DNA from 3 places in the Mesorhizobium sp. USDA 3734 genome. Region 3 is predicted to be linked to each of the others. Evidence: predicted binding sites of a transcription regulator. Region 3 holds the regulator's gene; each other region holds the start of a gene.

Region 1 (10,031 bases), 3.7 Mb from region 3:
GGCGTCTCCAATGACTGGGTCGTCAACATCGTCAAGGCCGTCGGCAATTATGGCGAAATGTTCGAACGCAATGTCGGTTCGGGCAGCCCGCTGAAGATCGCGCGCGGCATCAACGCGCTGTGGACCAAGGGTGGCCTGCAGTACGCACCGCCGATCCGCTGATCGAAATGTGATCCGGAAGGCAGGTTGTCTGCCTTCCGGTTTCTCTTTCCAGGGGACGGGTCGAATGGCATCGCAGGAAGTTCTTCGCGAGGAGCCCAGCCGCGGCTCCTTTATCAACGATCCGAAGGTCCGGGGCATATTCTTCCAGGCGCTGGTCGTCGTTCTGCTGGTGGTGGGCGTCTGGTGGATTGCCCACAACGTCATTGCCAACTTGACGCGCCTGCACATCGCTTCGGGCTTCGGCTTCCTCAAGGGCCGCGCCGGCTTCGACATCAGCGAGAGCGCTATCGCCTATTCGTCGGATTCGACCTATGGCCGCGCCATCCTGGTCGGCTTCCTCAATACTGTCATCGTCGCCATCGTCGGCATCATCACCGCGACAATCATAGGCTTCATTGTCGGCATCGGCCGGCTCTCGCAGAACTGGCTGATCAGGAAGATCTGCACGGTCTATGTCGAGGTGTTCCGCAACATCCCGCCGCTGCTGGTCATCTTCTTCTGGTATTCCGGCGTGCTGGCCGTGCTGCCGGCACCACGCGACAGCATCAACCTGCCGTTCGGCTCCTTCCTCAACCAGCGCGGCTTCTATTTTCCACGCGCCGTGTGGGGCGACGGCTCCTGGCTGATCTTCGTCGCTCTGCTTGTCGGCATCGCCATGGCGTGGTTCGTGGCGCGCAAGGCGCGGCAACGGCAGATGGCGACCGGCCAGCAATTTCCGGTGTTGTGGACAGCCCTGGCGCTGATTGTCGGGCTGCCGCTGCTCGCCTATGTGCTGAGCGGATTCCCCTTGAGTTTCGACTACCCGAAGCAATCGACTTTCAACCTGACAGGCGGCTTCCAGGTCAGGCCTGAGTTCCTGTCGCTGTATCTGGCGCTGTCCTGCTATACCGCCGCCTTCATTGCCGAGATCGTACGCGCCGGCATCAGGGGCGTCAGCAAAGGCCAGACGGAAGCTGCCGGTGCGTTGGGGTTGCGGCCCGGATCGATCCTGAGGCTCGTCGTCGTGCCGCAGGCCATGCGCATCGTCATTCCGCCGCTGACCAGCCAGTATCTCAATCTGACCAAGAACTCATCGCTCGCCATCGCCATCGGCTATCCGGACCTGACGGCGACCGCCGGTACGGTGCTGAACCAGACCGGCCAGGCTGTCGAGGGCGTGGTGATCATGATGGTGATCTATCTGGCCATCAGCCTTCTGACCTCGCTTGTGATGAACTGGTTCAACGCCAAGATGGCGCTGGTGGAGAGGTAAGGACATGCAAGAACATGATATGTCCTGGGTGCGCACCGAAATGGCGCTGGCGCAGCCGGCGCCGGCCGGCGTCACGGGTCTCGGTGCGTGGGTACGCAAGAACCTGATCGCTTCCGCCGGCGACACCATTTTGACCATCGCCGGCATCGCGCTGGTGGCGATGATCCTGCCGCAGATCATCAACTGGGCGTTCATCAACGCTGTGTGGACGGGACCCGACCGGACCGTATGCGCCACCGTGGCGCAAGGCGGCGTCCAGCCGGATGGCTGGACCGGCGCCTGCTGGGCTTTCGTCAATGCCAAATTCGGCCAGTTCATGCTCGGGCGCTATCCGATCGAGGAGCGCTGGCGGCCGATCCTGGTCGCCATCCTGTTCGTGGCGCTGCTGGTGCCGATGCTCATCCCGAAGGTGCCGCGCAAAGGGCTGAATGCCGTTCTGCTGTTCTTTGTGCTGCCGATCGTCGCCTTCATCCTGCTGGTCGGCGGCATGTTCGGCCTGCCGCATGTCGAGACCTCGCTGTGGGGCGGCCTGCTGGTTACGCTCAGCCTGTCCTTCGTCGGTATTGCCGTGTCGCTGCCGCTTGGCATCGTGCTGGCACTCGGCCGCCGTTCCAAGATGCCGATCATCAAGACGCTGTGCGTCGTCTTCATCGAGACGGTGCGCGGCATCCCGCTGATCACCGTGTTGTTCTTTGCCAGCGTCATGCTGCCGCTGTTCCTGCCGGAGGGCGTCAGCTTCGACAAGTTCCTGCGCGCGCTGATCGGTGTGTCGCTGTTTTCCGCCGCCTATATGGCCGAAGTGGTGCGCGGCGGCCTGCAGGCGATCCCCAAGGGCCAGTATGAAGGTGCGGATTCGCTCGGTCTCGGCTATTGGCAGAAGATGTATTTCATCGTCATGCCGCAGGCACTGAAATTGGTCATCCCGGGCATCGTCAACACCTTCATCGGCATGTTCAAGGACACCAGCCTGGTCATCATCATCTCGATGTTCGACCTGCTCGGCATCGTTAAGCAGAACTTCTCCGACCCGAACTGGGCAACGGCGCAGACGGCCAGGTCCGGCCTGATCTTCGCGGCCTTCGTCTTCTGGCTGTTCTGCTTCGGCATGTCGCGCTATTCAATGTTCACCGAACGCCGACTCGACACCGGCCACAAACGCTAAACAAAAGAACAAGGGGACCCTGTCATGGCCACCGAAAATGCCGTCAGCGCGGAAGAGATCAAGGTCAACGCCGCCAAGATGCAGATTTCCACCACCGATGTCGCCATCGACATCATCGCCATGCACAAATGGTATGGCGAATTCCATGTGCTCAAGGACATCAATCTGAAAGTGATGCGCGGCGAGCGCATCGTCATCTGCGGCCCTTCGGGCTCCGGCAAATCGACGATGATCCGCTGCATCAACCGCCTGGAAGAGCATCAGAAGGGCAAGATCATCGTCGACGGCAAGGAACTGACCAACGATCTCAAGAAGATCGACGAGGTGCGCCGCGAGGTCGGCATGGTGTTCCAGCACTTCAACCTGTTCCCGCATCTCACCATCCTGGAGAACTGCACGCTGGCGCCGATCTGGGTGCGCAAGACACCGAAGAAGCAGGCCGAGGAAATCGCCATGCATTTCCTCAAGCGCGTCAAGATCCCGGAACAGGCCCACAAATATCCCGGCCAGCTGTCCGGCGGCCAGCAGCAGCGCGTGGCGATCGCCCGCTCGCTGTGCATGAACCCGCGCATCATGCTGTTCGACGAGCCGACCTCGGCGCTCGATCCGGAAATGATCAAGGAAGTGCTGGAGACGATGGTTGGCCTTGCCGAAGAAGGCATGACCATGCTGTGCGTCACCCACGAGATGGGCTTTGCCCGCAAGGTCGCCAACCGCGTCATCTTCATGGACCAGGGCCAGATCGTCGAGCAGAACACGCCGGCCGAGTTCTTCGACCACCCGCGCCATGAGCGCACGAAGCTGTTCCTGTCGCAGATCCTGCACTAGGCCTTCGACGACCACGGGGAGCCCGGCTGAAACACTGCCGGGCTCTTTTGCGTATGGATGAGCGGGAGGCGGGCGTGTTGTGTCGCGCCGGGTCGCGTTTGCAGGGCCGCCATTCATGAAAAGACTGGGACGTTGTCTAGGCCTTCTGCTGATCGTCGTTGCGCTTGCCGCGACGATGGGCGCTCTCGTGCCGCGGCCGCTGTGGCGGCCGGCTGCCGCCACGCCGGCCACGGCGCGCCACGTCCTGGTGCTGAAGAATGCCATCCACACGGACATCGCCATTCCGGTCGATGATGCCGTGCGCCAGCGCTTCCACTTCCTGGTCGACGCCGGCATACCGGCCGACAGTCCGGAGGTCCGCTACATCGTCTTCGGCTGGGGCGGCCGCGCCTTCTACCTGGAGACGCCGACATGGTCCGAGTTGAAGGCGGTGCCGGTGATGAAGGCGCTGACCATCGATGCTTCGGTCATGCATGTCGATGTCGCCGGTGACATCGTCGAAGGGCGCCCGGACGTCGCGGGGTTCGACCTCGGTGAGGATCGGTTCGCGGCGCTGCTCGATTTCATCGATGCGAGTTTTCAGCGAGGGCCGAAGGGCCCGATCCTTGTTCCGGACGCGGCCTATTCCAGGTTCGACGGCTTCTATGAGGCGAACGGCCACTTCAACGCACTGGTCGGCTGCAACACCTGGACGGCGGCCGCCTTGCGCACCGCCGGCCTGCGCACTGGCTGGTGGAACCCGCTGCCTGTATCGCTTGGCCTGTCGATGCGGCTGTATAACTAGCTGTGCTCAAGGGCTGATATTCAGGCCCATGTTTCAGCGTCGAATGACTTTCTGCGGCTGCCAGCCATAGAGCCAATCCAGATCCGCCGCGAGTTTTTCCGACGAGCGCATTTTCAGGAACAGATTGCGCGCAATAGCCACGGGGCCCGTGGCATGCCAGGCGAGGCGGTTGACGGCGCCGCGACGAGCGACCCTTGCGACGCGCGGCCGCCGCAGGTTCTCCCAGATCTGAAGGCTTTGTGCTGGATCGGCAGGGAAGTCGGCGATGATATCGGCAAGCAGCGCCGCATCCTCGATCGCCATGGCCGCACCTTGCGCCGCGAACGGCGTCATCGCATGCGCGGCGTCGCCGATCAGCGCGATGCCGTCTGGCCTTGTCCAAGGCTGGTTCTGTTCGACAGTATGGAGCGGCCAAGTCAGCCACGCGCCAACCATTTCCACCAGTTCTGCAAGACCAGGCGCGGTGCCGCGCGTTGCGCTGGCGAGGATGCGTGGATCGGCATGGCCGGACCAGCCCTCGGCAATGCGCTCGCCTCTGGTGAAGGCGACGAGGTTGAAGGCGTCGCCCTTGCTGACGGGGTAGGCGACCATATGGAAGCCGGGGTGCAGGAAGGTGGTGACGCAGTCGGGAGCGCCGATCGCCGCGAAAGCCTGCCCCGCGGCACTTTGCGCGGCAATGGTTGCGCGCCAAGCCAGTTCGCCGGAAAACCGGCTTCTTGGCGAGGTCGCCCTTTTGGCCGAATCGACAAGCCCGCGCACCGACGACCAGACGCCATCGGCGCCGACCAATAGGAAGCCCTCGGCCGCGATGGTCTTGCCGTCGAACTCGGCCGTCGCGGTGATGCCATGCGTGCCGGTGGCAACGCTGCTGATCCGGGCGCCGGTGGTGAGATGGATATCCGGCATCTCGGCAACGCGCGCGGTCAGCGCGCTCTGCAGATCGGCCCTGTGAGCGACGAGATAGGGCGCCTGCCAGCGCGTTTCAGCGGCTTGTCCCAGCGGCACCCGTGCCAGTTCGCGCAGCGTTGCGGCATCCTTCAGCACCACCGCTTCCGGCCGCACTGCTACCGGCAGCAGACGGTCGAGTACGCCAAGCTGGCGAAGGATGCGTGTCGCGTTGGGAGAAAGCTGGAGGCCGGCGCCGACTGCTTCCAGGCGCTGCGCCTGTTCGAACACCCGTACCGAGTAGCCGCGTTCGGCGAATGCAAGGGCTGCGGTCAGCCCGGCGACGCCCGCCCCGGCGATGACGACTTGCCGGGAACGCGTGTCGTTCATCGGGCTTGCCGAAGGAATCAGGCGGCCTGGTCGATATAGATGCAGCCGGCCGGCAGTGTTTCGGTCGCCTTCAGCTTGGGCGAATAGCGGTAGAGGGTCGAGCAATAGGGGCAGACTTTTTCATTGTCGCCGCCCATGTCGAGAAACACATGCGGGTGGTCGAAAGGCGGATTGGCGCCGGTGCACATGAATTCCTTGACGCCGATGTCGATTGCCGGATGGCCCGCATCGTTCTGAAAATGGGGAATGGAACCGCCTGCCATCGTCGTCTCCTTAACGCAGTCTCTTCTGCATCTGGATCATAACAGGCCTCTTTGCAAGATCGATGAAATGAAACTGTCGCAAAAGCCTGTCAGAGGATAAGTTAAGCCGGTTAACCGGCTTGAGCGGGTGGGAAGAGCAGGAACCATGAACGAACTGAAGCCGGTGCAGAGCGAATTCGTGAACGTCGAGGTGGCCCGTCCGGAGGGCGGCAACCCCGATCGCTTCGTCAACCGGGAGTTTTCCTGGCTGCAATTCAACAGGCGCGTTCTCGAGGAATCGCTGAACCTCAATCATCCGCTGCTGGAGCGCGTCCGCTTCCTGTCGATCTCGGCCGCCAATCTCGACGAATTCTTCATGGTGCGCGTCGCCGGCCTCGCCGGCCAGGTGCGCGAGGGCATCACGCTGAAGAGCCCTGACGGCCGCACCCCCGAACAGCAGCTCGAACAACTGCTGCGTGAGGTCGAGCGGCTGCAGGAAGACCAGCAGAAGAGCCTTTCGGCGCTCACCGTGCTGCTCAACAAGGAAGGCATCGAGAGCATCACCCGCGATGCGCTCACCAAGGAGGAGAAGGTCTGGCTGGAAGACCATTTCCAGGAGCAGGTGTTCCCGGTGCTGACTCCGCTGTCGATCGACCCGGCGCATCCGTTCCCGTTCATTCCCAATCTCGGCTTCTCGATGGCGCTGCAATTGCGCCATCGCAAGAATGGCGAAGAGATGAGCGCGCTGCTGCGTCTGCCGGTGGCGCTGAAGCGCTTCATCCGTCTGCCGGACCGCAAGCATCATGTTCGCTTCATCCCGCTGGAAGAGGCTGTCGGCCTGTACATTGGCAAGCTGTTCCCCGGCTACGAGGTCAAGGGCTCTGGCACGTTCCGCATCATTCGTGACAGCGATATCGAGGTCGAGGAGGAGTCCGAGGATCTGGTGCGCCTGTTCGAAACGGCGCTGAAGCGGCGTCGGCGCGGTTCGGTGATCCGCATCGAATTCGACAGGCTGATGCCTTCCGAATTGCGCGACTTCGTCGCCGGCGAGCTTGGCGTGTCGTCGAGCCGCATCAGTGTCCTGACCGGACCGCTGGCGCTCAGCCAAATCTCCGAGATCGTCGCCGTCCCGCGCGACGATCTGAAATTCACGCCCTACAATCCGCGTTTTCCCGAGCGCATCCGCGAGCATGGCGGCGACTGCTTTGCCGCCATCCGCGAGAAGGACATCGTTGTCCACCACCCCTACGAATCCTTCGATGTGGTGGTGCAGTTCCTGCGCCAGGCGATGGCCGACCCGGAAGTGGTGGCAATCAAGCAGACGCTTTACCGCACCTCCAATGACAGCCCGATCGTGCGCGCGCTGGTCGACGCGGCAGAGGCCGGCAAGTCGGTCACGGCGCTGGTCGAGCTCAAGGCACGCTTCGACGAGGAAGCCAACATCCGCTGGGCGCGCGACCTGGAGCGCGCCGGCGTGCAGGTGGTGTTCGGCTTCCTCGAGCTGAAAACCCATGCGAAAATGTCGCTGGTGGTGCGGCGCGAGGACGGCAAGCTTCGCAACTACGTGCATCTCGGCACCGGAAACTACCATCCGGTGACCGCGCGCATCTACACCGACCTGTCCTTCTTCACCACCGACCCGACGATCGCCCGCGACGTCGCCCAGCTCTTCAATTTCATCACCGGCTATGCCGAACCGACGGATGAAATGCGGTTGGCGATCTCGCCGTTCACGTTGAGAAGCCGTATCCTGAAGCACATTGCCGACGAGATTGCCCATGCGGTGGAAGGGAGGCCGTCGCGCATCTGGATGAAGATGAATGCGCTCGTCGATCCGATCATCATCGACGCGCTCTATGATGCCGGCCGCGCCGGCGTCGAGATCGACCTTGTCGTGCGCGGCATCTGCTGCTTGCGGCCGCAGGTCCCGGGCCTGTCGGAAAACATTCGTGTAAAATCGATTGTCGGCCGTTTTCTCGAGCACAGCCGCATCTATTGCTTCGGCAACGGTCACGGCCTGCCGTCGGACGAGGCCATCGTCTACATCTCTTCGGCCGATCTCATGCCGCGCAATCTCGACCGCCGCGTCGAGACCATGGTGCCGATCACCAATCCAACTGTGCATGAACAGATCCTTGGCCAGATCATGCTGGGCAACATCATGGACAATCAGCAAAGTTTCGACGTATTGGCTGATGGAACCTCCCGGCGCGTGGTGCTGGAGGAGGGCGAGGAACCGTTCAACGCGCAGGAATATTTCATGACCAATCCGAGCCTGTCCGGACGGGGTGACGCGCTGAAGTCGCATGCGCCCAAGCGCATTGCGCAGTTCAAGCGTCGCAAGAAGAACGCCGCAGCGTCCAGCTGATGCTGTCTGATTCCCAGGGCCGGCTGCAGGACCGCCGACCGCTATCCATCATCGACATCGGATCGAACTCGATCCGTCTCGTCGTTTATGAGGGGCTGGCGCGCTCGCCGACCATGCTGTTCAACGAAAAGATGCTGGCCGGTCTCGGCCGTGGCATCGTTTCGACCGGAAAACTCGACCCCGAGGCGGTGACTCGCTCGATGGAGGAGTTCCGCCGCTTTCGCGCGCTTTCCGACCAGGCCGGCGCCGAGCATATGTATGTGCTGGCGACCGCCGCCGCCCGCGAGGCGGTCAACGGTCCCGATTTCATCCACCGCGCCGAGGATGTGCTGAAGACTGAGATCCGTGTGATCAGCGGCCGTCAGGAAGCCTATTATTCGGCCCTCGGCGTCATTTCCGGCTTTCACCCGGCCGATGGCATCGCCGGCGATCTGGGTGGCGGCAGTCTCGAACTGGTCGACGTCAACGGCGAAGCGATCGGTGACGGCATAACGCTGCCGCTGGGTGGCCTGCGCCTGCAGGATATGGCCAAGAACTCGCTGACCCAGGCGGCCAAGATCACGCGTGACGAACTGGCGAAGGCGAAGCTGTTGAAGGGCGGGCAGGGCAGGCCCTTCTACGCCGTCGGCGGCACCTGGCGAAATCTCGCCCGGCTGCACATGGAAATGACCAACTATCCGCTCGGCGTCATGCACCATTACGAGATATCAGCCGAAAGCGCGACGAACTTCCTCAAGCAGGTGGCCAAAGCCGAGATCGAGAAGGTCAAGGGGATCGAAGGCGTTTCCAAGAACCGCCGTTCGCTGCTGCCTTATGGCGCCATCGTGCTGCAGGAGATCATGACGGCGATGCAGCCGTCGAAGATCATCGTGTCGGCGCTCGGCGTGCGCGAAGGCTTTCTCTATTCGCTGCTCGACGCGGCCGAGCAGAAGGCCGATCCCTTGATTTCGGCCTCGGAGGAACTCGCTCGCCTGCGCTCACGCTCCGTCACCCATGCGCATGAACTTGTCGACTGGACCGCCAAAACCTTTGCCGCCTTCGGCATTGACGAGACCGAGGACGAGGCGCGCTACCGCCATGCAGCCGCATTGCTGGCCGACATCGGCTGGCGTGCGCACCCCGAATATCGCGGCAAGCAATCGCTCAACATCATTGCGCATGCGTCCTTCTTCGGTGTCGACCATCCCGGCCGCGCCTTCCTGGCGCTGGCCAACGCCTATCGTCACGACGGCATCTTCAACGAAGCCATCGCACCCGAGATAAAGGCACTGGCTTCGCCGCGTTATCTGGAGCGCGCCCGCGTGCTGGCAGCGATGATGCGCGTCGTCTATCTGCTGACGGCGTCGATGCCCGGCATCATGCCCAGGCTGAAATGGGAACAGCGCGCCAACGGCGTGCTGGCGCTGGTTCTGCCTGCATCGCTGGCCGATCTCTATGGTGAACGGCCTGCCGGGCGCCTGGCGCAGCTGGCCAAGATAACCAACCGCCGGCTGGTGCTGGCCGTCGAGGGCGGTCCCAGCGTCTCAGTGAAATAGGACGTTTCGGTGAAATGAACACGGCCTACCAGAGCGTGATTTATCGGGCGCTTCCCGATATCGGACCAGCTCGCTCGTGCTCATTTATCAGCGGCTTCGCGCTTAAGGACCGGCTTCCCCCAATCCGTCGCTGCTTCGCAGCGCCACCTTTCCCCCCCTCCGGAGGGAAAGGAAGGGAGCCTCGTTGGAAAAGCGTTGGCGGCAATAGGCTCGCGCCCTTCCTCTACCCCGTCGATCGAGGGAGAGGTGGCTCGGCGAAGCCGAGACGGAGTGGGGGTCGACCAACTCAGGCGCGTTTAAGCATAGATCAAACCGCGCCACGTTCGTCGACCGACCATGCGCCGGCGCCGGCCATGGCCAATGCCAGGAAGCCGCCTGATATGGCGATGTCCTTCATCAGCATCTGCTGGTGCAGGAAGGCGA
Region 2 (10,031 bases), 7.3 Mb from region 3:
GTTGCGCGCGGCGATGAAGGAGAACGGCACGGCGAAGACGAAGCCGATGAAGGTCGAGACCAGCGCCACGTTGAGCGTGGTCAGCATCAGCTCGAAATATTCAGGGATGTAGAAGCCGCCCCAGACATAGGCGCGGCCAAGCGGAAAGTTGAATTCCTGGGTACCGGTGTCATGCGGAGAGGCGATGTCGAACATCGCCCGCCAGACATCGTTCCAGTCCTTGGGGACGAGCCAGCTCAGGAAATCCAGCAAATGCGGCAGCCGGTCGAAGAAATGTCCGGCATTGGCCTCGTTGGCGAACCACATGGTGCTGCCGAGCGCGACAATGAGCAGGCCGACACCGATGGCTGTGTAGAGCCGGCGCAGCGACGTCTGGCGACGCCAGGCGTCGGCCATCTGGTGAGTGGCGCCGGAAGGGGCTGTCTCGGAAAGGGTCATGATCGGACATGCAAGAAGGGCGGCGTTTTCTCGACGCCGCCCTTCCTGATTTTTGCCGTTAGCCGCCGATGGCTGCCTTACGGGCTTCGACGATGACGTTGTAGAAGTCTGCCTTCACCGGGACGTAGCCGGTAAAATCGCCACCTTCGACGCCTTCGAAGCAAGCCTTGTCCTTCTTGGGCAGGCCGGTGAAGAAGGCAGCAAGCTTGGCGGTCATGTCGTCGCCGAGCGCGGTGCGCACGACCAGCGGGCCGTTCGGAATCAGGCCCGAGCGCCAGACTTCGACGAAGTCGTTGGGGTCGACGGCGCCCTTGGCGACTTCCTTGTGGAAGGTGCCGGAGGTGTAGCCGTCCTTGAAGTCGCCAATGCCGGAGGAATCGTCCACCGCCACGTCGACCTTGCCGTCACGCACGGCCAGGACGTTGTTCTCGTGGCCGCCGTTGAACTGGGTCGAAGCGAAGAAGGTTTCGTTCGAAGCGCCGGTGTCCTTCGGGATCTGGGTCAGCGGGATCAGGTAGCCGGAGGTCGAATCCGGATCGGCGTAGCCGAGCTTCTTGCCCTTGGCCGACTTGATGTCGGTGATGCCGGAGGATTTCAGCGCCAGGCCGATCGAATAATAGCCGGTGGCGCCATCGGTCTGCTGGGTGGTGAGGATCGGGGTGACCGCCTTCGGGTCCTTGAGAACGACGCTGGCATAGCCGGAAGCGCCGAGTTCGGCGAAGTCGAGCGTGCCGCCGAGCAGGCCCTGGATGACGCCGTCATAGTCGGCGGCGGGGAACAGCGAGACCTTTTCGAAGCCGAATTCGGTCTTTAAATGGTCGGCGAGGCACTGGTAGTTGCGCAGCCGGTCAGTTTCGTTTTCACCGCCGAGAATGCCGACGCGAAATTCCTTCATATCGGCGGCATGCGCCATGCTGGTCGCCATGGCGAGCACCGAAACGGCGCCGAAAACCATCTTCCTGAACATTGGATATCTCTCCTGTAGGTTCCGGCCCCGCGCCGGCAGCGTTATCGATTTTGACAGGTGCCCTTGACGTGGGCTGGCGATCCCAGCCGCTCTTTTTTGGTCCATGATCTCTGGACAAAACGGTTCCCGTTTGTCCGAGAAAACCGGTTTCCACTTTTCGGGATCATGGACTCAATATCCCGGGAATGCGGGCTCGAGCGGTCCGGCGGATGCGGCGATCTTTCGGCTGAAGGCAACGGTGGTCGAGGTGATGGCCTCGGAGATTTCCTGGCCATTGCTGTCGGCGCCATAGACGAGACGCACGGCCTCGCGGTTGAGCTCTTCCGGCGGGCCGTCGAAGACGACCTTGCCGGCGGCCATGCCGATGATGCGGTTGCAATAGGTGCGGGCGGTATCCAGCGTGTGCAGATTGGTGACGACGGTGATGCCTTCGCGCAAATTGATGTCCTGCAGCGAATCCATCACCACCTTGGCGTTGAGCGGGTCGAGCGACGCGATCGGCTCGTCGGCAAGGATCACTCTGGGCTGCTGCATCATGGCGCGGGCAATGGCGACGCGCTGCTGCTGGCCGCCCGACAAGGTGCCGGCGGGCTGCAGCGCGGTGCGGGCAATGTCGAGCCGCTCGAGTGCTGCGATCGCCTCGGCGCATTCGGCGCGAGAGAACATGCCGAACAGGTTGGTGATGGTCGAGCGGTGGTTCAGCTTGCCGAGCAGCACATTGGTCAGCACGTCGAGGCGCGGCACCAGGTTGAACTGCTGGAAGATCATGGCGCAGTCACGCTGCCAGCGCCGCAGCGGCGAGCCGCGCAACTGGGAGACCTCGGCGCCGTCAAAAAAAATCGACCCCTGGCTGGGGTCGATGAGACGGTTGATCATGCGAAGAAGGGTTGATTTGCCGGCGCCCGAACGGCCGATAATGCCAACCATCTGACCCTGCGGGATCGCGATGTTGATGTCGCTGACGGCAGTGTTCTTGCCAAATCGTCGGGTGACACCGCGGATTTCGAGCGTGGCAGAGGTTGCTGGCATGGGGCAGGTTCCAGTCCGGACCATTGATCGTCAGGCTCTCGCCTAACGCAGCCACATGAACCTGCCGTGTCGCGATGATGTCAGTTTTGTTACGCTCCACAGGCGCGACGACCGGCGCCTGGCTGGCGATCAGCCGAGCACCTGCAATTCCTCGAAATGCTTCATGTCTCGGAAGGCGCAGAAGGCGGGCGCCTTGATCTCGATCTCTGGTGCCTGCCGGTCGAAAAGTGCCAGGCAATCGTCGAACAGCGCCTGCCACGCTGCCGCACGGTCGTCTGCAAGGCGCTGGATCTGGTAGGCGAAGGTGATGTGGAAGACGTAGGTATCGTGATCGGGATGCCGGTAACCGAACGGCCCGGCCAGCGCGTCGCGCCAGGCGCGCATGATGCGCAAATCGTCGTCGGTCGCGCCGGCAACGGTGAGGCCGGTCGGCAGAACTTCGACGACCTTGATCTTGAACGGGCCGAAGCCCTCGAAGCCCTTCAGGCGTTCCAGATAGAGGCGGGTCATGGCGTCGATGCTGGTGTCGAGCGGCACGTCCTGCGGCCAGTAGGGCAAGCGGCGGCGATATTCGATGATGCCCTGGAACAGCGTCATGTGCAGGCTGGAGACGGGCGTGAAAGCCAGCCGGTCGGCGTCTTGCATCGCCAGCATACGGTCGCGCACCGCAAGCACCACAGCCTCCGACGATGAACCGCTGACGAGGTGGCTGACGACCGTGTTGCCGGGCTCGATCAGGAAATTGCCTGATGTGTCGTAGCGCGTACCGAGATGAACCGGCGGCTTCGGATTTGAGCCGGCAAAGAATGCGGCGAGCGACGATTTGACAGAAACGGACATTGCGATCTCCAGGGAAAGGCCTGCGTCCTGCCCGGGCGATGTGTCAGGGATATGAAACCGGTTAGCCCATGACGATGATGTGAAGACTATCCGCCATGCTTTTCCAGAAAAGCCTCAGCCTCAAGCGAACGAAAATCATCGAGCGACGCGCGTAGCCTTGCATGGTCCCAGTCCCACCAGGCGAGTGCCTGGTAGCGTTCGGCGGTGCGGCGGTCGAAGCGTTCGCGGATCGGCTTTGCGGGTACGCCCGCGACGATGGTGTAGGGGGCGACATCCTTGGAGACCACTGCGCCGGCACCGACCGCGGCGCCATCGCCGACGGTGATGCCGGGCAGGATGGTCGAGCCGTGACCGAGCCAGGTGTCATGGCCGATGGTGACCCGCCTGGCGCGGCGCTGGGCGAAGAACTCGCTCTCGTGCTCGGCGTCGTCCCAATAATCCGAGGCGCGATAGGTGAAATGGTGCAGCGTCGGCCGCCAGGTCGGATGATTGGTGGCGTTGATGCGCACGCTGGCTGCAATGTTGGAAAACTTGCCGATCGTTGCGCACCAGACAGCGCAATCCTGCATCATGTAGGAATAGTCGCCAAGCTCGCTTTCCGACACGCGGCTGCGGTCGGCGATCTCGGTCCAGCGGCCGAGCGTCGAGTTCTGCACCTCCGCTGTCGGATGGACCAGCGGTGTCTCGGACAATTTCCTCGTCATGCGGCGATTTTTCCGGGAGCGAAAGCGGTGACGTCGATGACGCGGTCGGCAACCGCCTCACGCACGTCGTGGTCATGGAAGATGCCGAGCAAGGCGACATCAGCCGCCTTCTTGGCGGCGATGAGTTCGATCACGACATCGCGGTTCCTGGCATCGAGCGAGGCAGTCGGCTCGTCGAGCAGCAGGATCGGGTGCTCGGTGATGAAGCCGCGTGCGATGTTGACGCGCTGCTGCTCGCCGCCGGAGAAGGTCGCCGGCGGCAATGCCCACAGTTTCTCCGGCAGGTTGAGCTGCGCCAGCAAGGCGCGTGCCTTGCCACGGGCAATCTCGCGATCCTCGCCGCGCTCGACCAGCGGTTCGGCGACGACATCGAGCGCCGAGACGCGCGGCACGGTGCGCAGGAACTGGCTGACATAGCCGATCGTCTGCCGGCGCACGGCAAGCACGGTGCGCGGGCTGGCCGTGGCGAGATCGATCAACCCGTCATCGTGCATGACGATGATCTGGCCTTCGTCGACGGCGTAGTTGCCGTAGAGCATCTTCAGGATCGAGCTCTTGCCGGCACCGGACGGGCCGCCGAGCACGGTGCATTCGCCTGCCCTGATCGAGAACGAGACACCGGCGACAACAGGCAGTTTGATGCCGTCGCGCAGATGCATGGTGAAGCTTTTTGCTACGTCGGAAATGACGAGGGGGGTGGGCACTAGAAGGCCCTCCCATAGTCATTCGTTTGTGGGCCATGCGCTGGAGCAATCATCGTCAAACCTGCAGAATCGAGGAAACAAGCAATTGCGTGTAGGGCGCTCGTGGGTCGTCGAGCACGCGGTCGGTGAGGCCGCTTTCGACGACGCGGCCGTCCTTCATCACCATCATGCGCTGAGACAAAAGCCGCGCCACGGCAAGGTCATGGGTGACGACGATGGCCGCCAGACCAAGATCGGTGACCAGACCCCGCAGCAGGTCGAGCAGGCGCGCCTGCACCGAGACGTCGAGGCCGCCGGTGGGTTCGTCCATGAACACCAGTCGCGGCCCGGTGACGAGATTGCGGGCGATCTGCAGGCGCTGGCGCATGCCGCCGGAAAAGGCGCGCGGCTCGTCGTCGATGCGGTCCTCGTTGATCTCGACACGCGACAGCCAGTCGACGGCGGTGGCGCGGATCTTGCCGTAGTGACGGTCGCCGACCGCCATCAGCCGCTCGCCGACATTGGCGCCGGCCGATACCGTCATGCGCAGGCCGTCGGCGGGGTTCTGATGGACAAAACCCCAGTCGGTGCGCATCAGGAAGCGGCGCTCGGCCTCGCTCATGCGGTAAAGTTCGCGGAACTGGCCGTCGCGCATGCGGTAGCTGGCGGTGCCGGAACTGGGCAGCAGCCGCGTCGACAGGCAGTTGAGCAATGTCGTCTTGCCGGAGCCGGACTCACCGACGACAGCCAGGACTTCGCCCGGCCACAGGTCGAAGGAGACGTTGTCGCAGCCGACGCGCGAGCCGTAGAATTTGGAGAGCGCCGAGACGCGCAGCAGCGGTTCGTCGGTCATCGCGCCGGCTCCATTGTTTCAGAGGCAAGATGGGTTTCCGGGGCAAGATGGCCGCGATGGCCGTCCGCCCGCCGCTTCTCGCAGTGATCGGTGTCGGAGCAGACGAACATGTGGCCGCCATGGTCGTCGAGGATGACTTCGTCGAGATAGACATTCTCGGCGGCGCACAGTGCGCAGGGCTGGTCGAAGGTCTGCACCTCGAACGGATGATCCTCGAAGTCGAGGCTGACCACTTCGGTGAACGGCGGCACCGCATAGATGCGCTTTTCGCGGCCGGCGCCGAACAGCTGCAATGCCGGCGAGCGGTGCATCTTGGGATTGTCGAATTTCGGCGTCGGCGACGGGTCCATCACATAGCGACCTTCGACCTTGACCGGATAGGCATAGGTGGTGGCGATGCGGCCGTGCTTGGCGATGTCCTCGTAGAGTTTGACATGCATTAGGCCGTATTCCTCCAGCGCATGCATTTTCCGCGTTTCGGTTTCGCGCGGTTCCAGGAAGCGCAGCGGCTCGGGAATCGGCACCTGGTAGACCAGCACCTGGCCCGCCGTCAGCGGATGCTCGGGGATGCGGTGGCGGGTCTGGATGATGGTGGCGCTGGCGGTATCGGTGGTGACAGCGACATTGGCGACCTTCTTGAAGAAGGCGCGGATCGACACCGCGTTGGTGGTGTCGTCCGCGCCCTGGTCGATGACCTTCAGCACGTCATCGGGGCCGATGATCGAAGCGGTGACCTGGACACCGCCGGTGCCCCAGCCATAAGGCATCGGCATTTCACGAGAGGCGAAGGGCACCTGATAGCCGGGAATGGCGATGCCCTTGAGGATCGCCCGGCGGATCATCCGCTTGGTCTGCTCGTCGAGATAGGCGAAGTTGTAGGTGGCGATGTCGGTCATGATGCGACCTCAAATCCCTTGGCGTAGCGCGCCAGCCGCTCATTGAGCGTGCCGGTGTGCAGTTCGAACATGTGGTTGTCATCGTCGTAGAAATAGATCGAGCGGCCTTCGCCCTCGACGCGCGGGCGTGGCGGCCGCATGTCGAGCCCGAGCTTGCCGACGCGCTCGGCGTAGCGGTCGAAATCGGCGTCGTCGATCTTGAAGGCGATGTGGTTGTAGTTGCGCTCCGGCAAGGGCTCGCCCTCCATGATGGCGATCCAGATGTCGCCGATCAGGAAGAATTTTTCGCGCGACAGCGAGAACTGCTTGGCGTCGCTGGCATAGACTTCGCGCGCTTCGAAAACTCCGGTCAGGATTTCGGTCATCCGGTCGAGGTCGCGGACGATGAAAGTCATGTGGGACAGGCCTTCGATCATTCCGCGGCCTCCCGCTTCTCTTCGACCTTCGCGGGGTTTTCGTGCGCGTCGTATTCGGCGCGCATGCGGCGCACGAGATCGAGTTCGGCCTGGAAGTCGACATAATGCGGCAGCTTCAAATGCTCGACAAAGCCGGTCGCCTGGACGTTGTCGGAATGCGAGATGACGAACTCCTCGTCCTGGGCAGCGGCGACGACATCCTCACCGAGCTCGGAGGCGCGCAGCGCCCGGTCGCATAGCGCCATCGCCATCGCCTTGCGCTCGCTTTGGCCGAAGACGAGCCCGTAGCCGCGGGTGAATTGCGGCGGCGCCTTGGCCGAACCCTTGAACTGGTTGACCATCTGGCACTCGGTGACCCGCACCGTGCCGAGCGGCACAGCGAAAGGCAGTTCCGGCACGTCGAGCTCCAGCTCGACCTCACCGATGCGGATCTCACCGACGAAGGGATGGTTGCGGGCATAGCCACGTTGCGTGGAATAGCCGAGCGCCAGCAGGAAACCCTCGTCGCCGCGTGACAGCGCCTGCAGGCGGATGTCGCGCGCCATCGGGAATTCCAGCGGCTCACGGGTGATGTCGCCGGGGACATGGTCCTGCGGCATGTCGCCGTCCGGCTCGATCAGGCCTTCGCGGGCAAGGATCGCCGAAACGCGCGGCATGGCTTGCGCTTCAGTCTCGCGCTGCAGCGGCTCGGCGACATCGGCGCCGGCCGCAAGCTCGGGATCGAGCAGCCGGTGCGTGTAGTCGAAGGTGGGCCCAAGCAACTGGCCGCCGGGCAGGTCCTTGTAGGTCGCCGACACGCGCCGCTCGACCAGCATGTTGGCGGTGTCGATCGGCTTGGAGTAGCCGAAGCGCGGCAGCGTGGTGCGATAGGCACGCACCAGGAAGATTGCCTCGATCATGTCGCCGCGTGCCTGGACAATGGCGAGTGCCGCCAGTTCACGGTCGTAGAGCGAGCCTTCGCTCATCACCCGGTCGACGCCGAGCGCCAGCTGCTCGACGATCTGGTCGAGGCGAAGGGCCGGCACCGAACGGTCGCCGCGCCGGCGGTCGGCAAGCAGGCTGTGGGCGTTGGCAATGGCCGCTTCGCCACCTTTTACCGCGACATACATCTTACGCCTCCATCGTCTTGATGCGCGTCGTGCGCGGCAGGCAGGCTATGCCATCAGCGGTGGCGAGGATGATGTCGACGCCGCGCGGAAAACGCTTGTTGTTCTGCTTCCACTGCTCGACGAAATGACGCGGCATCTGCGCCGGTGCAATCGTGGCGCTGGTTTCGATGCCGGGACCTTCGAGCAACAGCGGTGTGCCGGAGACGAGATCGCTGACGTGCAGGATCAGTGTGGTCGAGCGGTCGGGATAGTCCTGCGTGCCCTGCGAAAAGCCGTCCAACGACATCATCTCGGCCGGCGTGGCGATCAAAGCGAAATGCGCATCGGCCGGCGTGTTGGCCAAGGGCGCGCCGGTGTGGAAGCCAAGCCAGGATTTGACCGCCGCGGAAGCTTGCAGAGCCGGGTCGAGCCACAGCGGCGTGTCGTTGTCGCAAAGCGCCAGCGCTATGGCGCCGGCGCTTGCCGAGAGCGGCGCCGGCGGGCGAGCGAAGGCCGGCAGGGGTTGCACACTGCCCGGCCGTGCCATCGCATCCATGACCGCTCGGAATACGGTCTGGGCATTGAAGACCGGATCGGCGAAACCGCCCTCGATCGATTGCGCTGCAATGTCCATCAGTCTTCTCCGCGAACCATGGTGAAGAAATCCACCTTCGTTGCCGCCGTCTCGGCGCGGCGTTTCTCGTGCGCCGTGGTCAGGGCCGACCGTAAAGGCGCCAGTATTCTGGTTTCGATATCGGCACGGCGGGCAGGGTCCTGCCACAGCGCGTCGGCGATGGCCGCCAGCCTTGCCTTTTGCTTGTCGCGGCCAAGCGCATAGCAATGGCCGACCTGTCCGGACGGCAGCCGGACTGTGGCGCGGGTGACGGTCGCTTCGCCGACATTGAAGGGCGCGGCCGCCACCACCGATGCGGCCGCGCAGGGTGACCAGGCCGGTCTCGGGGCCGCGCAGCAGCTCAGCGTCCGAAGGCAGGCCGGCCTCGTTCCAGAGCCGGACGATGTCATCGCCGCTGGATTGCGCCAATGTTGCCATGGCGGCCTTGCGTTCGGCCTGGTCGCGGGCTTCCTGTCCTCGCATCAGCATTCCTCTTTGCTAAATTTATCTATTGATATAGACAACTATACAAATTATACCCATTATCTAGCGCGAGTCCATGACGGGTGGATGACAGGGCTAAAAGGCGGGGCAATCAATGGTCGGACGGCTGGCAGCGGACAGCATCGAGCGGCGCAGCGGCGTTTCGCTGTGGCGGCAGATTGCCGACAAGATCCTGCATGCGATCGCCATCGGCGATTTCGCGGAGAATGCCGCGCTGCCGCCCGAGGTGGCACTGGCCGAGCGCTATGGCGTCAACCGCCACACGGTGCGTAGCGCCATATCAGCCCTTGTGCAGGAAGGCGTGCTGCGGGCCGAGCAGGGGCGCGGGACCTTCGTCTTGTCGCGCAAGCGGCTGTCCTATCCGATTGGCGCGCGCACACGTTTTTCGACAGGCTTGCAGGGGCAAACGTCCGAACGGCACATCGTCCTGCTCGCCTCGTCGGTCGAGCCGGCCAGCCAGCGCGTCGCCGAAGGCCTTGGCCTTGCCAGGGGGGCCGAGGTGATCCGGCTGGAGACGCGCGGCGAAGCCGATGGACGGCCGGTATCGCGCGCGGCCGGCTGGTTCGATGCCAGGCGCTTTGCCGGCATCGATGCAGCGATGGCTGAGACCGGCTCGATCACAGCATCGCTGGCGCGGTTCGGCATCGACGATTATCTCAGGCAATCGACCGTTCTGTCGGCGCGCCATGCCGATGCGGCGGACCTTGCCGATCTCGACCTGCAGCCGGGCGCCATCGTGCTGGTCACGGTCGCCGTCAACGTCACGCCGGACGGCCAGCCGATCCAGTTTTCCGAGTCGCGCTTCCCGGCCGAACGGGTGGAACTGAAGCTGTCGGCGCTGTAGGGAGTGACGGCCTAGCTCGGCCGCGCTCACTTGTCAGCGGCTTGGCGTTTGAGGACCGGCTTCCCCCACTCCGTCGCTGCTTCGCAGCGCCACCTCTCCCCCCTCCGGAGGGAGAGGAAGGGCGCCAAGGTCGGTGAACTCGCACCCTTCCTCTAC
Region 3 (10,031 bases):
GAAGAGATCGATCGAGGCGTCGTCGACAGCGCGGATGCCGCCAAAGGCGATCGAGATGTTCCTCATGTCGATCAGCGCGGTGGCTGCAGGAGCAGTCTTGTCAGTCATGGCATGCCTCCTAGACGCGCTTGCGATAAACGGTGTCGAGCCAGACGGCGATGACCAGCACGGCGCCGACGACGATGCTCTGCAGCGGCGAGTCGACGCCGAGCAGCACCATGCCGGACTGCAGCGACTGCATCAGCAGCGCGCCAAGCATGGCACCGATGATCGTTCCCGAGCCACCGGCGAGCGATGTGCCGCCAATGACGGCGGCGGCAATGACCAGCAGTTCGTCCAGAGTTCCAAGCACGTTGGTCGCCGAATTCTGCCGGGCCGAGGAGATCGCGGCGGCGATCGTCGCCAGCACGCCCATGATCATGAACACCTTCATGGTGATCCAGCGCGTGTTGATGCCGGCGAGATTGGCAGCCTCGGGATTGCCGCCGATGGCAAAGACATAGCGGCCGAAACGGGTGCGGTTGGTGATGAAGGTCATGACCAGCCCGACGGCGATCGCCATCAACACCGGTATGGCTATGCCGTGAGCGATGAACAGGCCACCTTCGGGAACGGTGATGTTGTTGGCGGCCGCATATCTGTTCACGATGCCGATCGGCCAGGGATAGGAATTGGCGAGCCAGACCGCACCCATGATGACGGCGCAGGTGACGACGCCGAGCAGCGTCTCGGCCCAGATCGGACGCAGCGGAAAACGGAAACGCTTGCGCTGCACCCGCCCGTTGAACAGCGCAAACACCACGGCGAGGCAGGCGACGACCCCGACGACCCAGCTCCAGGTCGCGCCGATCGATCCCGATGGCCCGCCGCCCATGAGCTGAAAGGTGGCGTCAAGCGGTGCCACCGTCTGGCCTGATGTGACCCACCAGGCGGCACCGCGCCAGACCAGCAGTCCGCCCAGCGTCACGATAAAGGCGGGCACTTCGAGATATGCGATGACGAAGCCTTGAAAGGCCCCGATCAGCAGGCCGAGCGCCAGGCCGATGACCAATGCCAGGACCCAGATCCACGGATTGCCGAGTTCGAGCCCGACAAACCGGACCAGGAAATGCACCTGGGCAAAGCCCATCACCATGCCGATCAGGCCTTCGGCGGAACCGACGGAGAGGTCGATGTTGCGCATGACGATGACCAGCACCATGCCGCAGGCCATGATGGCGACCGCCGATGTCTGCACCGACAGATTCCACAGATTGCGCGGCGTGAGAAAGGTGCGGCTGTCGAAATCGAGCGGATTGACGCCAAGGCGCAGGCTGGAAATGACATGCAGCCCGATCCAGATGATCAGCAGGGCGCCGATCATGCCGAGCATGCGGGTATCGATCTCGGTCGCCTTCAGGAACCGGGCGACCGCGCCGAGTTCCGACGCACGTGCTGTGTCGGCCTGCGGGTTGGACGTCGTATCGGTCATGATTTCCTCCCACCGGCTGGCCGTCTGACGCGGATGCCGGAACCCAGCCTAGAAGCTATCCGCGTGATGCGGAAACACAAATCTTTTTGAGAAAACGCCGCGGCTTTTAGGCCGCGGCGTTCAGATATTTCGACGTGATCCAGATCAGTTGCAGGCCGCGACGGTGCCGGCGGCGACGCCCGCGCAGACTTCGTCCTTCTTGATCCAGCCGGCGTCGATGACCACGTTGAGATTGTCCTTGGTGATGGCAACCGGGGTCAGGAACAGCGACTTGACGGTGTTGCCGCCAGGCGTCGTGAAGTCCTTGGCGCCGGCGATGTCGCTCGTCTTCTTGCCGTCGGCGAGCTGCGAGGCGATCTCTGCGGCGTTCTTGCCGAGTTCGCGCGCGTCCTTCCACACCGACACGGTCTGCGTGCCGAGCGCGATGCGGTTCAGCGCGGCGTGATCGCCGTCCTGACCCGAGACCGGCACGGTGCCGGCAAGGCCCTGCGCCGTCAGCGCCGCGACGACGCCGCCGGCTGTGCCGTCATTGGCCGCGACCACGGCATCGACCTTGTTGTCGTTGGCGGTGAGGAACTGTTCCATGTTCTTCTGGGCGTTGGCGGGCAGCCAGCCGTCCGTATAGGCCTCGCCGACATTCTTGATCTTGCCGCTGTCGATGGCTTCCTTGAGCACTTCCATCGAGCCCGAGAACAGGAAGTCGGCATTCGGATCGGCACCCGAACCCTTGATGAAGACATAGTTGCCTTCCGGCTTGACCTTGAACACTTCGCGGGCCTGCATGCGGCCGACTTCCTTATTGTCGAAGGTCAGATAGAAGACGTCCTTGTTCTCGATCAGACGGTCATAGCCGACGACCGGAATACCTTCGTCCAGCGCCTTCTGCACCGCCGGGCCGATGGCCGAGGCATCCTGCGCCAGGATGATCAGCGAATTGGCGCCCTGCGAGATCAGGCTTTCGACATCGGTAAGCTGCTTGCCGGGATTGGACTGCGCATCGGCGGAGATGTACTTGTCGCCGGCGGCCTCGATCGCCGTCTTCATGGCGGCCTCGTCGGTCTTCCAGCGCTCTTCCTGGAAGTTGGACCACGAAACGCCAATGACCTTGTCCTTCGCCTGCGCAACCGACGCGAGCGTCAGCGACATGGCGGCACCCGCCAGGATGGCGGCTGTGAATCTTTTCATAATATCCTCCCTGCGCCGCGTATGGCGCGACCAAACTGACCCGAAGGCCGGCACAGAGGCTCTATTTTTTCGAGCCTCGAAAAAATACTGGTCCAACACCCGAACGCTGTCAACATTGATTCTGATGGATTTTGATGTGCTCGCGAATTTTTTTCGAGCTCCGGAATAAATAAATGACAGAGTGGGCGGCTTCTGCCAGTATTTGCCTGCGTTGCCGACAGCGTTCGAGGGGCACGGAGAGCCGCGGCGACCGGGAGGACTTGAGTAAACATGTCGGTCGGAATCCGCCACGACGATTTGCGCCGGCGCAACCGGGCGATGGTGATTGCGGCCGTGCGCCGCGCCGGACAACCATCACGCACCGAGATCGCCGCGACCACGGGCCTCAGCCACTCGACCATATCGGCGATCTCCTCCGACCTGATCGGCGAAGGCATCCTGACCGAAAGCAAACCAAGCGAGGCCGGCTCGCTCAAACGCGGCCGGCCGCAGGTCGGCCTCGGCCTCAATCCGGAAGCGGCGGCGGTGATGACCGTGGTGCTGTCGCTGAATTTTCTCTCCGTCGCCGTCATCGACTATGCCGGCCAAGTGATATCAGAGGAACAGCGCCGGCTGGACACATTGACGATGTCCCGCGAGGCGCTGATCGGCGAATGCGTCGCCATCGTGCGGCGCCGTCTTGAGGACCCCGACCTTGACGTCCGCAGCGTCGCCCGCATCGCGCTGGCGATCCAGGGCATCACCGACACCCGCGCCCGCGCCATGTTGTGGTCGCCGATCACGCCGCACACCGACATCGCCTTCGCCGACATACTCGAGGACGAGTTCGGCATCCCCGCCACCATGGAAAACGACTGCAACATGATGGCGATAGCGCTGCGATGGCGAGATCCTGATCGCTACCGCGACGATTTCATCGCCATCCTTTTGTCGCACGGCATCGGCATGGGCCTGGTGCTGAAGGGCGAGCTGTTCACCGGCACTCATTCCTCGGGCGGTGAGTTCGGCCACATGATCCATCAGCCGAACGGTGCGCTGTGTCGCTGCGGACGGCGCGGCTGCGTCGAAGCTTATGCCGGCAACTACGCCATCTGGCGCAACGCCAGGCAGTTGGGTGAGGACGCAGAACCCGTCGCCGATGTCAGCGACGCCGACATGCGCGCCTTGGCGACCGCGGCCCGCGAAAAGGATGGCCCCGAGCGCGAGGCCTATCGCAAGGCCGGCGAAGCGCTCGGCTACGGTCTCGGCAGCCTGTTCGCGCTGATCGATCCGGCGCCCGTTGCCATGGTCGGCGTCAGCGCCGCTGCCTTCGACCTGATCGAGCCCGCATTGCGCAAGGCGATTGCCCAGACCGCCGGCGGCCAGCACTCGAAATCGATTTCCTTCGACACCGAGCCGAACGAACTGCCGCTGATCCGCGAAGGCTGCGCCATGCGCGCGCTGACCTTCGTCGACCAGGAGATTTTTGCACCCGGCGCGCAGACGAGATCCGGCCTCACCGGCAAGAACGTGGCGTGAGTTCAAACGAGGGAGTTCAGTCTTCCCTGATCGCGTATCCGGCCCCACGAATGGTGCGGATGACATCCGGCATGCGGCCATTGTTGACCGCCTTGCGCAGCCGGCCGACATGCACATCGACCGTGCGCTCGTCGATATAGATCGTCTCGCCCCAGACATTGTCGAGCAGTTGGCTGCGCGAGAACACGCGGCCGGGATGGCGCATCATGAACTCGAGCAGGCGGAATTCGGTCGGCCCGAGCCGGATCTCGCTCTTCTTGCGATAGACCCGGTGCGACTCGCGATCGAGCACGATGTCGCCGACCTTGAGCACGCTGGACAGCACTTCCGGCTTGGCGCGGCGCAGCAGCGCCTTTACCCTAGCCATGAATTCCGGTGTCGAGAACGGCTTGACCAGATAGTCGTCGGCGCCGGTCGACAGGCCACGCACGCGGTCGCTTTCCTCGCCGCGCGCGGTCAGCATGATGATCGGCAGCCGCTCGGTCTCGGGACGCATTCTTAGCCGACGACAGAGTTCGATGCCGGAAACCGCAGGCACCATCCAGTCGAGCACCAGAAGGTCGGGAACGTTCTCCTGCAGCCGGATCTCGGCCTCGTCGCCGCGCGTCACCACCTCGACCTGGTAGCCTTCGGATTCGAGATTGTAGCGGAGCAGCACGCCTAGCGGCTCCTCATCCTCCACCACCATGATGCGTGGCGCGATCATAGACTGGTCACCCCTGTCGTCATGCCGCCGGCGCGGACATTGCCGTCTCGTCCTGCTTCGGACGATTGGCGGGCAGCTGCGTGCCGGTCAGAACATAATAGGCATTTTCGGCGATGTTGGTCACATGGTCACCGATGCGCTCGAGGTTCTTGGCGCAGAACAACAGATGCGTGCAGGCCGTGATGTTGCGCGGGTCTTCCATCATGTAGGTCAGGAGTTCGCGGAACACCGAGGTGTATTTGACGTCGATGCGTTCGTCGTCGGCACGCAGTTTTGCCAGGGCCGCGGCGTCGCGGGCCGCATACTCCTCGATCACGCCCTGCACCTGGATCAGCACCAGCTGCGCCATTGCGTCGATGGAATGCGACAACTCGCGCGGCGTGACGCTGAGGCCGACGGTGCCGACGCGCTTGGCGATGTTCTTGGCAAGGTCGCCGATGCGTTCGAGATCGCCGGCCATGCGGATCGAACCGACGACATGGCGCAGATCGTCGGCCATCGGCTGCCGCTTGGCGATCAAGGTGATGGCGCGGTCGTCGAGCTCGCGCTGGCGCGCATCCATGATCGCATCGTCGGAGACGACGCGCTGTGCCAGGGCGTTGTCGGAATTCAAAAGCGCCTTGGTGGCGCCACCGACCATCGAGCCGGCGAGATCGCCCATGTCACTGATGAGCCTGCTGATCTGTCCGAGATCCTCGTCGAAAGAAGCGACTGTGTGTTCGCCCATGATCTTGTCCCTCGTATGCCTGAACTCAGCCGAAGCGGCCGGTGATGTAGTCCTGCGTGCGCTTCTCGCGGGGCGACGTGAAGATCTTCTCGGTGCGGTCGAACTCGACCAGTTCGCCCAGATACATGAAGGCCGTCTGCTTCGACACGCGCGCCGCCTGCTGCATGTTGTGGGTGACGATGACGATCGTGTAGTCGGCTTGCAACTCGTCGATCAGCTCTTCGATCTTGGCGGTCGACAGCGGGTCAAGCGCCGAGGCCGGCTCGTCGAGCAGGATGACTTCCGGCTTCACCGCCACGGTGCGGGCGATGCAGAGCCGCTGCTGCTGGCCGCCGGAGAGGCTGAGGCCGCTGGCGTTGAGCTTGTCCTTGACCTCGGTCCAGAGTGCCGCGCGCTTCAGCGCCTGCTCGACACGGCCGTCCATCTCGGACTTGCTGAGCTTTTCATAGAGCCTGACGCCGAAAGCGATGTTTTCATAGATCGACATCGGAAATGGCGTCGGCTTCTGGAACACCATGCCGATCTTGGTCCGCAGCAGGTTGAGATCCTGCGAGCGGTCGAGGACGTTCTGGCCGTCAAGCAGCACCTGACCCTCGGCGGTCTGCTTGGGATAGAGTTCGTAGATGCGGTTGAAGACGCGCAGCAGCGTCGACTTCCCGCAACCCGAAGGCCCGATGAAGGCGGTGACGCTGCGCTCGGGCAAGGACAGCGTGATGTCCTTCAGCGCCTTCGACTGGCCGTAGTAGAAGTTGAGGTTCTTCACCTCGATCTTGATCTTGGCGGCTGCCTCGGCAGCGATCGTCATGTCTGGAGACAACATCTGGCTCATTTGTCCTCTCTGCGTCCGGTCAGGCTGCGAGCAACGATGCTGAGCGCGAGAACCGTCAATGTGATGATGAGTGCACCGGTCCAGGCCAGTTGCTGCCATTCCTCGTAAGGGCTGAGAGCGAACTGGAAGATGGTGACAGGCAGGCTGGCCATCGGCGCGTTGAGATTGCTCGACCAGAACTGGTTGTTGAGCGCTGTGAAGAGCAGCGGTGCCGTCTCGCCGGAGATGCGGGCGATCGACAGCAAGATGCCGGTGACGATACCGGAAAGCGCGGCACGGTAGGCCACCGACTTGATGACCACCCAGCGCGGCGCGCCGATCGCGGTGCCGGCTTCGCGCAAGGCGTTCGGCACCAAATTCAGCATGTCTTCGGTGGTACGCACGACAACCGGGATGACGAGGATGGCGAGCGCGACGGAACCGGCAAGGGCCGAGAAATGCCCCATCGGCCGCACCAGGAGCTCGTAGACGAACAGGCCGATGATGATCGACGGTGCGGACAACAGGATGTCGTTGATGAAGCGCACGATCGTGGTGAGGCGCGAGAAGCGGCCATACTCGGCCATATAGGTCCCGGCCAGCACGCCGATCGGCGTGCCGACGATGACGGCGATGACCGTCATCACCACGCTGCCATAGATGGCGTTGAGCAGGCCACCGGCATCGCCGGGCGGCGGCGTCATTTCGGTGAACACCGACAACGAAAGGCCTGCGAGACCCTTGTAGAGAAGCGCGCCGAGAATGAGCGCCAGCCAGGCAAGGCCGATGCCCGCCGCGACCAGACAAAGCGTCATCATCACGGAATTCCTCGTCTTGCGACGGCGGTGAAGCGATGTGGCTGTCGACATCGGTCAGGCTCCGGTTCGGCGATCGATGCGCATCAGCATGTAACGTGCGATGGCAAGGATCAGGAAGGTGATGACGAAAAGGATCAGGCCCAGAGCAATCAGCGATGACGTGTAAAGCTCGCCATCGGCCTCGGTGAATTCATTGGCGATGGTCGCTGAAATCGTCGTGCCAGGCGCGAACAGCGAGGCGCTGATACGGTGCGCATTGCCGATGACGAAGGTCACCGCCATGGTCTCGCCAAGTGCCCTGCCCAATCCCAGCATGACACCACCCATGATGCCGACGCGGGTGTAGGGAATGACGACGCGGCGCGTAACCTCCCAGGTCGTGCAGCCAATGCCGTAAGCGGACTCTTTCAGCACCGCCGGCACCGTGTCGAAGACGTCCTTGGTGATCGAGGTGATGAAGGGCAGCACCATGATGGCAAGGATCATCGACGATGTCAGCAGGCCGATGCCGTAGGGCGGGCCGGCAAAGAGGCTCGATAATACCGGGACGTCATGGAAAAGATTGATGAAGAAAGGCTGGATCGTGGTCTGCACGAAAGGAGCGAAGATGAACAGGCCCCATATGCCATAGATGATCGATGGGATGCCGGCCAGAAGTTCGACCGCGATGCCGATCGGCCTACGCAGCGGGCGCGGGCACAGCTCGGTCAGGAATATCGCAATGCCGATGCCGATCGGCACCGCAATCAGGATGGAGATGGCCGCGGTGACGACGGTGCCGTAGATCGGCGCCAGCGCACCAAACTTCTCGGTGACCGGATTCCAGCTCTCGGTTGTCAGAAACGATACGCCAAAAGTCGACATCGCCTGCCATGATCCGACGAACAGCGAAATCGCGACGCCGCCCAGGATCAGCAGAACGAGAATGGCGGAGAAGCGTGTGGCCGCCCGGAAAATCGCATCCGTGAGCGCGAAGCGCCGCACCGTCGCTTCCCTGGCCTGCATGGCGGCTAACGATGGCATGGCTTCGGAAACGGTAGTCATCTAGCCCTCGCGTTCGAAAGAAAAACGGGAGGGCGCCTGGAAGGCGCCCTCCCTGTCAAGGATTACATGGCCGAGTAGATCGGCTTGCCGTCGCTGCCGACGACTTCCTTGGCCCAGGTCTCCTCAATGCTCTTGACCACGTTGTCAGGCATCGGGACGTAGTCGAGTTCGCTGGCCATCTCGTCGCCCTTGGCATAGGACCAGGCGAAGAACTTGAGCGCTTCACCCGTGGCAGCGGCATCATCGGGCTTCTTGTACAGAAGAACCCATGTTGCCGCCGTCATCGGCCAGGATTCCGCACCCGCCTGGTTGGCGAGAATGACGCCATAGCCCGGCTGCGAGTTCCAGTCGGCATTGGCGGCCGCGGCCGAGAAGGCTGCAGCCGTCGGCTCAACCTTCTTGCCATCCTTGTTCATCATGTCGGTGTAGGTGAGCTTGTTCTGCTTGGCATAGGCGTATTCGACATAGCCGATCGCACCGCCGGTCTGCGAGACGTTGTTGGCAACGCCCTCATTGCCCTTGGCGCCGATGCCAACCGGCCACTCGAGTGCCGTGTTGACGCCGACCTTCGACTTCCAGTCCGCGTTGGCGTCGGCGAGATAGTAGCTGAAGTTGAACGTGGTGCCCGAACCGTCGGAGCGATGCACCACCGCGATCGCCTGCGAAGGCAGCTTGGCATCCGGATTGAGCTTCTTGATCGCGGCGTCGTCCCACTGCGTGATCTTGCCCATGAAGATGTCGCCAAGGGTCGGGCCGTCGAGAACCAGTTCGCCCGGCTTGATGCCTTCCAGATTGACGACGGGGACGATGCCGCCCATCACCATCGGAAACTGGACGAGCCCGATGGACTCGAGATCCTCGCCTTTCAGCGGCGCGTCGGAGGCGCCGAAGGTAACAGTCTTGGCCTTGATCTGCTTGATGCCGCCGCCAGAGCCGATCGACTGGTAGTTGAGACCGTTGCCAGTCTCTTTCTTGTAGGCATCAGCCCACTTCGCGTAGATCGGATAGGGGAAAGTGGCGCCAGCACCGGAGATGTCCGCAGCCATTGCCGCGGAAAGGGTGAGGGTGGACGCCGCGGCCATTGCAATCGCAACGGCCGCCGAGCGGATGAAATGTCTCATGTGGCCTGCTCCTGTTCGGAAGATGGTCTCTCGGCGCCATTCCTCTCGGCGCCCGCTGAGGCCAATAGCCTTCGATTATTACAGTCGCATGACAGTTTGATGTCACCCCGGTAACGCGTCATCGGAGTGAGGAAAATGCCGGCCGGCAGGCGCTCGCGATAGAGCCCGGCTTTGCTCCGGGAATCAGGCACTTGCGCCGTTTCAGACCACGGCTGGCCCGCGGTTTCGGCATCGCCGCCTCGGCAAAGAAAATCCGGACGGGAGCGCGTTGCTCTCGGCCAGACGGTGTCGTGGCCGGGCCATCGCCGAAAACAGGTCCGTTGGGGTAGGTTGACGCTGTCTCATGCCGGCGGTCGCTGCTCCCGCCCGTAACTGGGAAGAGCGGAATTCGAATATGGTCATTGTCTCGATCAGGCACAGTTTTGATATGGTGCGATCGCACCATGGTGCTGCACGCGCGACGCGTCACGAATCTCCGCATGGCTTCTCGCCAGCAGGTGCGACGAGAATCCCTTACCCGGCGTTGCGCTGGGCCTGGCGGCTGGCGCCGATCCAGCGCTCGACCTTCTCGAGCAGGGCCCGTGGACTGATCGGCTTGGGCAGATAGTCGTCCATGCCGGCCTCCAGGCAGCG

What was found. The regulator PhoB, encoded in region 3, activates phosphate uptake and scavenging genes when phosphate is short. The targets are predictions, from matches to a motif close to TGTCATNNANCTGTCAT.
Region 1: a site for PhoB is predicted at 5,790-5,806, ahead of ACZ89F_RS17785 (RNA degradosome polyphosphate kinase). Genes of this name have one in related genera too.
Region 2: a site for PhoB is predicted at 2,512-2,528, ahead of phnC (phosphonate ABC transporter ATP-binding protein). Genes of this name have one in related genera too.

The regions. Positions count from the first base shown of each region.
Region 1 covers NZ_JBWCCW010000001.1:3,623,216-3,633,246, reverse strand. The annotation lists gene ACZ89F_RS17820 (amino acid ABC transporter substrate-binding protein) at 1-162, shown strand, start outside; gene ACZ89F_RS17815 (amino acid ABC transporter permease) at 227-1,414, shown strand; gene ACZ89F_RS17810 (amino acid ABC transporter permease) at 1,419-2,576, shown strand; gene ACZ89F_RS17805 (amino acid ABC transporter ATP-binding protein) at 2,655-3,404, shown strand; gene ACZ89F_RS17800 (TIGR02117 family protein) at 3,520-4,188, shown strand; gene ACZ89F_RS17795 (FAD-dependent monooxygenase) at 4,222-5,463, opposite strand; gene ACZ89F_RS17790 (zinc-finger domain-containing protein) at 5,481-5,726, opposite strand; gene ACZ89F_RS17785 (RNA degradosome polyphosphate kinase) at 5,872-8,073, shown strand; gene ppx (exopolyphosphatase) at 8,073-9,608, shown strand; gene ACZ89F_RS17775 (DoxX family protein) at 9,916-10,031, opposite strand, start outside.
Region 2 covers NZ_JBWCCW010000001.1:66,675-76,705, forward strand. The annotation lists gene phnE (phosphonate ABC transporter, permease protein PhnE) at 1-438, opposite strand, end outside; gene phnD (phosphonate ABC transporter substrate-binding protein) at 497-1,405, opposite strand; gene phnC (phosphonate ABC transporter ATP-binding protein) at 1,577-2,434, opposite strand; gene ACZ89F_RS00360 (DUF1868 domain-containing protein) at 2,564-3,274, opposite strand; gene ACZ89F_RS00365 (DapH/DapD/GlmU-related protein) at 3,361-3,978, opposite strand; gene phnL (phosphonate C-P lyase system protein PhnL) at 3,975-4,682, opposite strand; gene phnK (phosphonate C-P lyase system protein PhnK) at 4,738-5,514, opposite strand; gene ACZ89F_RS00380 (alpha-D-ribose 1-methylphosphonate 5-phosphate C-P-lyase PhnJ) at 5,511-6,410, opposite strand; gene fosX (FosX/FosE/FosI family fosfomycin resistance hydrolase) at 6,407-6,826, opposite strand; gene ACZ89F_RS00390 (carbon-phosphorus lyase complex subunit) at 6,823-7,935, opposite strand; gene phnH (phosphonate C-P lyase system protein PhnH) at 7,937-8,548, opposite strand; partial or broken gene phnG (phosphonate C-P lyase system protein PhnG) at 8,548-9,010, opposite strand; gene phnF (phosphonate metabolism transcriptional regulator PhnF) at 9,126-9,875, shown strand.
Region 3 covers NZ_JBWCCW010000001.1:7,364,749-7,374,779, reverse strand. The annotation lists gene ACZ89F_RS35395 (ATP-binding cassette domain-containing protein) at 1-108, opposite strand, end outside; gene ACZ89F_RS35390 (sugar ABC transporter permease) at 119-1,471, opposite strand; gene xylF (D-xylose ABC transporter substrate-binding protein) at 1,616-2,656, opposite strand; gene ACZ89F_RS35380 (ROK family protein) at 2,927-4,174, shown strand; gene phoB (phosphate regulon transcriptional regulator PhoB) at 4,191-4,880, opposite strand; gene phoU (phosphate signaling complex protein PhoU) at 4,900-5,607, opposite strand; gene pstB (phosphate ABC transporter ATP-binding protein PstB) at 5,633-6,436, opposite strand; gene pstA (phosphate ABC transporter permease PstA) at 6,433-7,284, opposite strand; gene pstC (phosphate ABC transporter permease subunit PstC) at 7,288-8,277, opposite strand; gene pstS (phosphate ABC transporter substrate-binding protein PstS) at 8,340-9,398, opposite strand; gene ACZ89F_RS35345 (PAS domain-containing protein) at 9,912-10,031, opposite strand, start outside.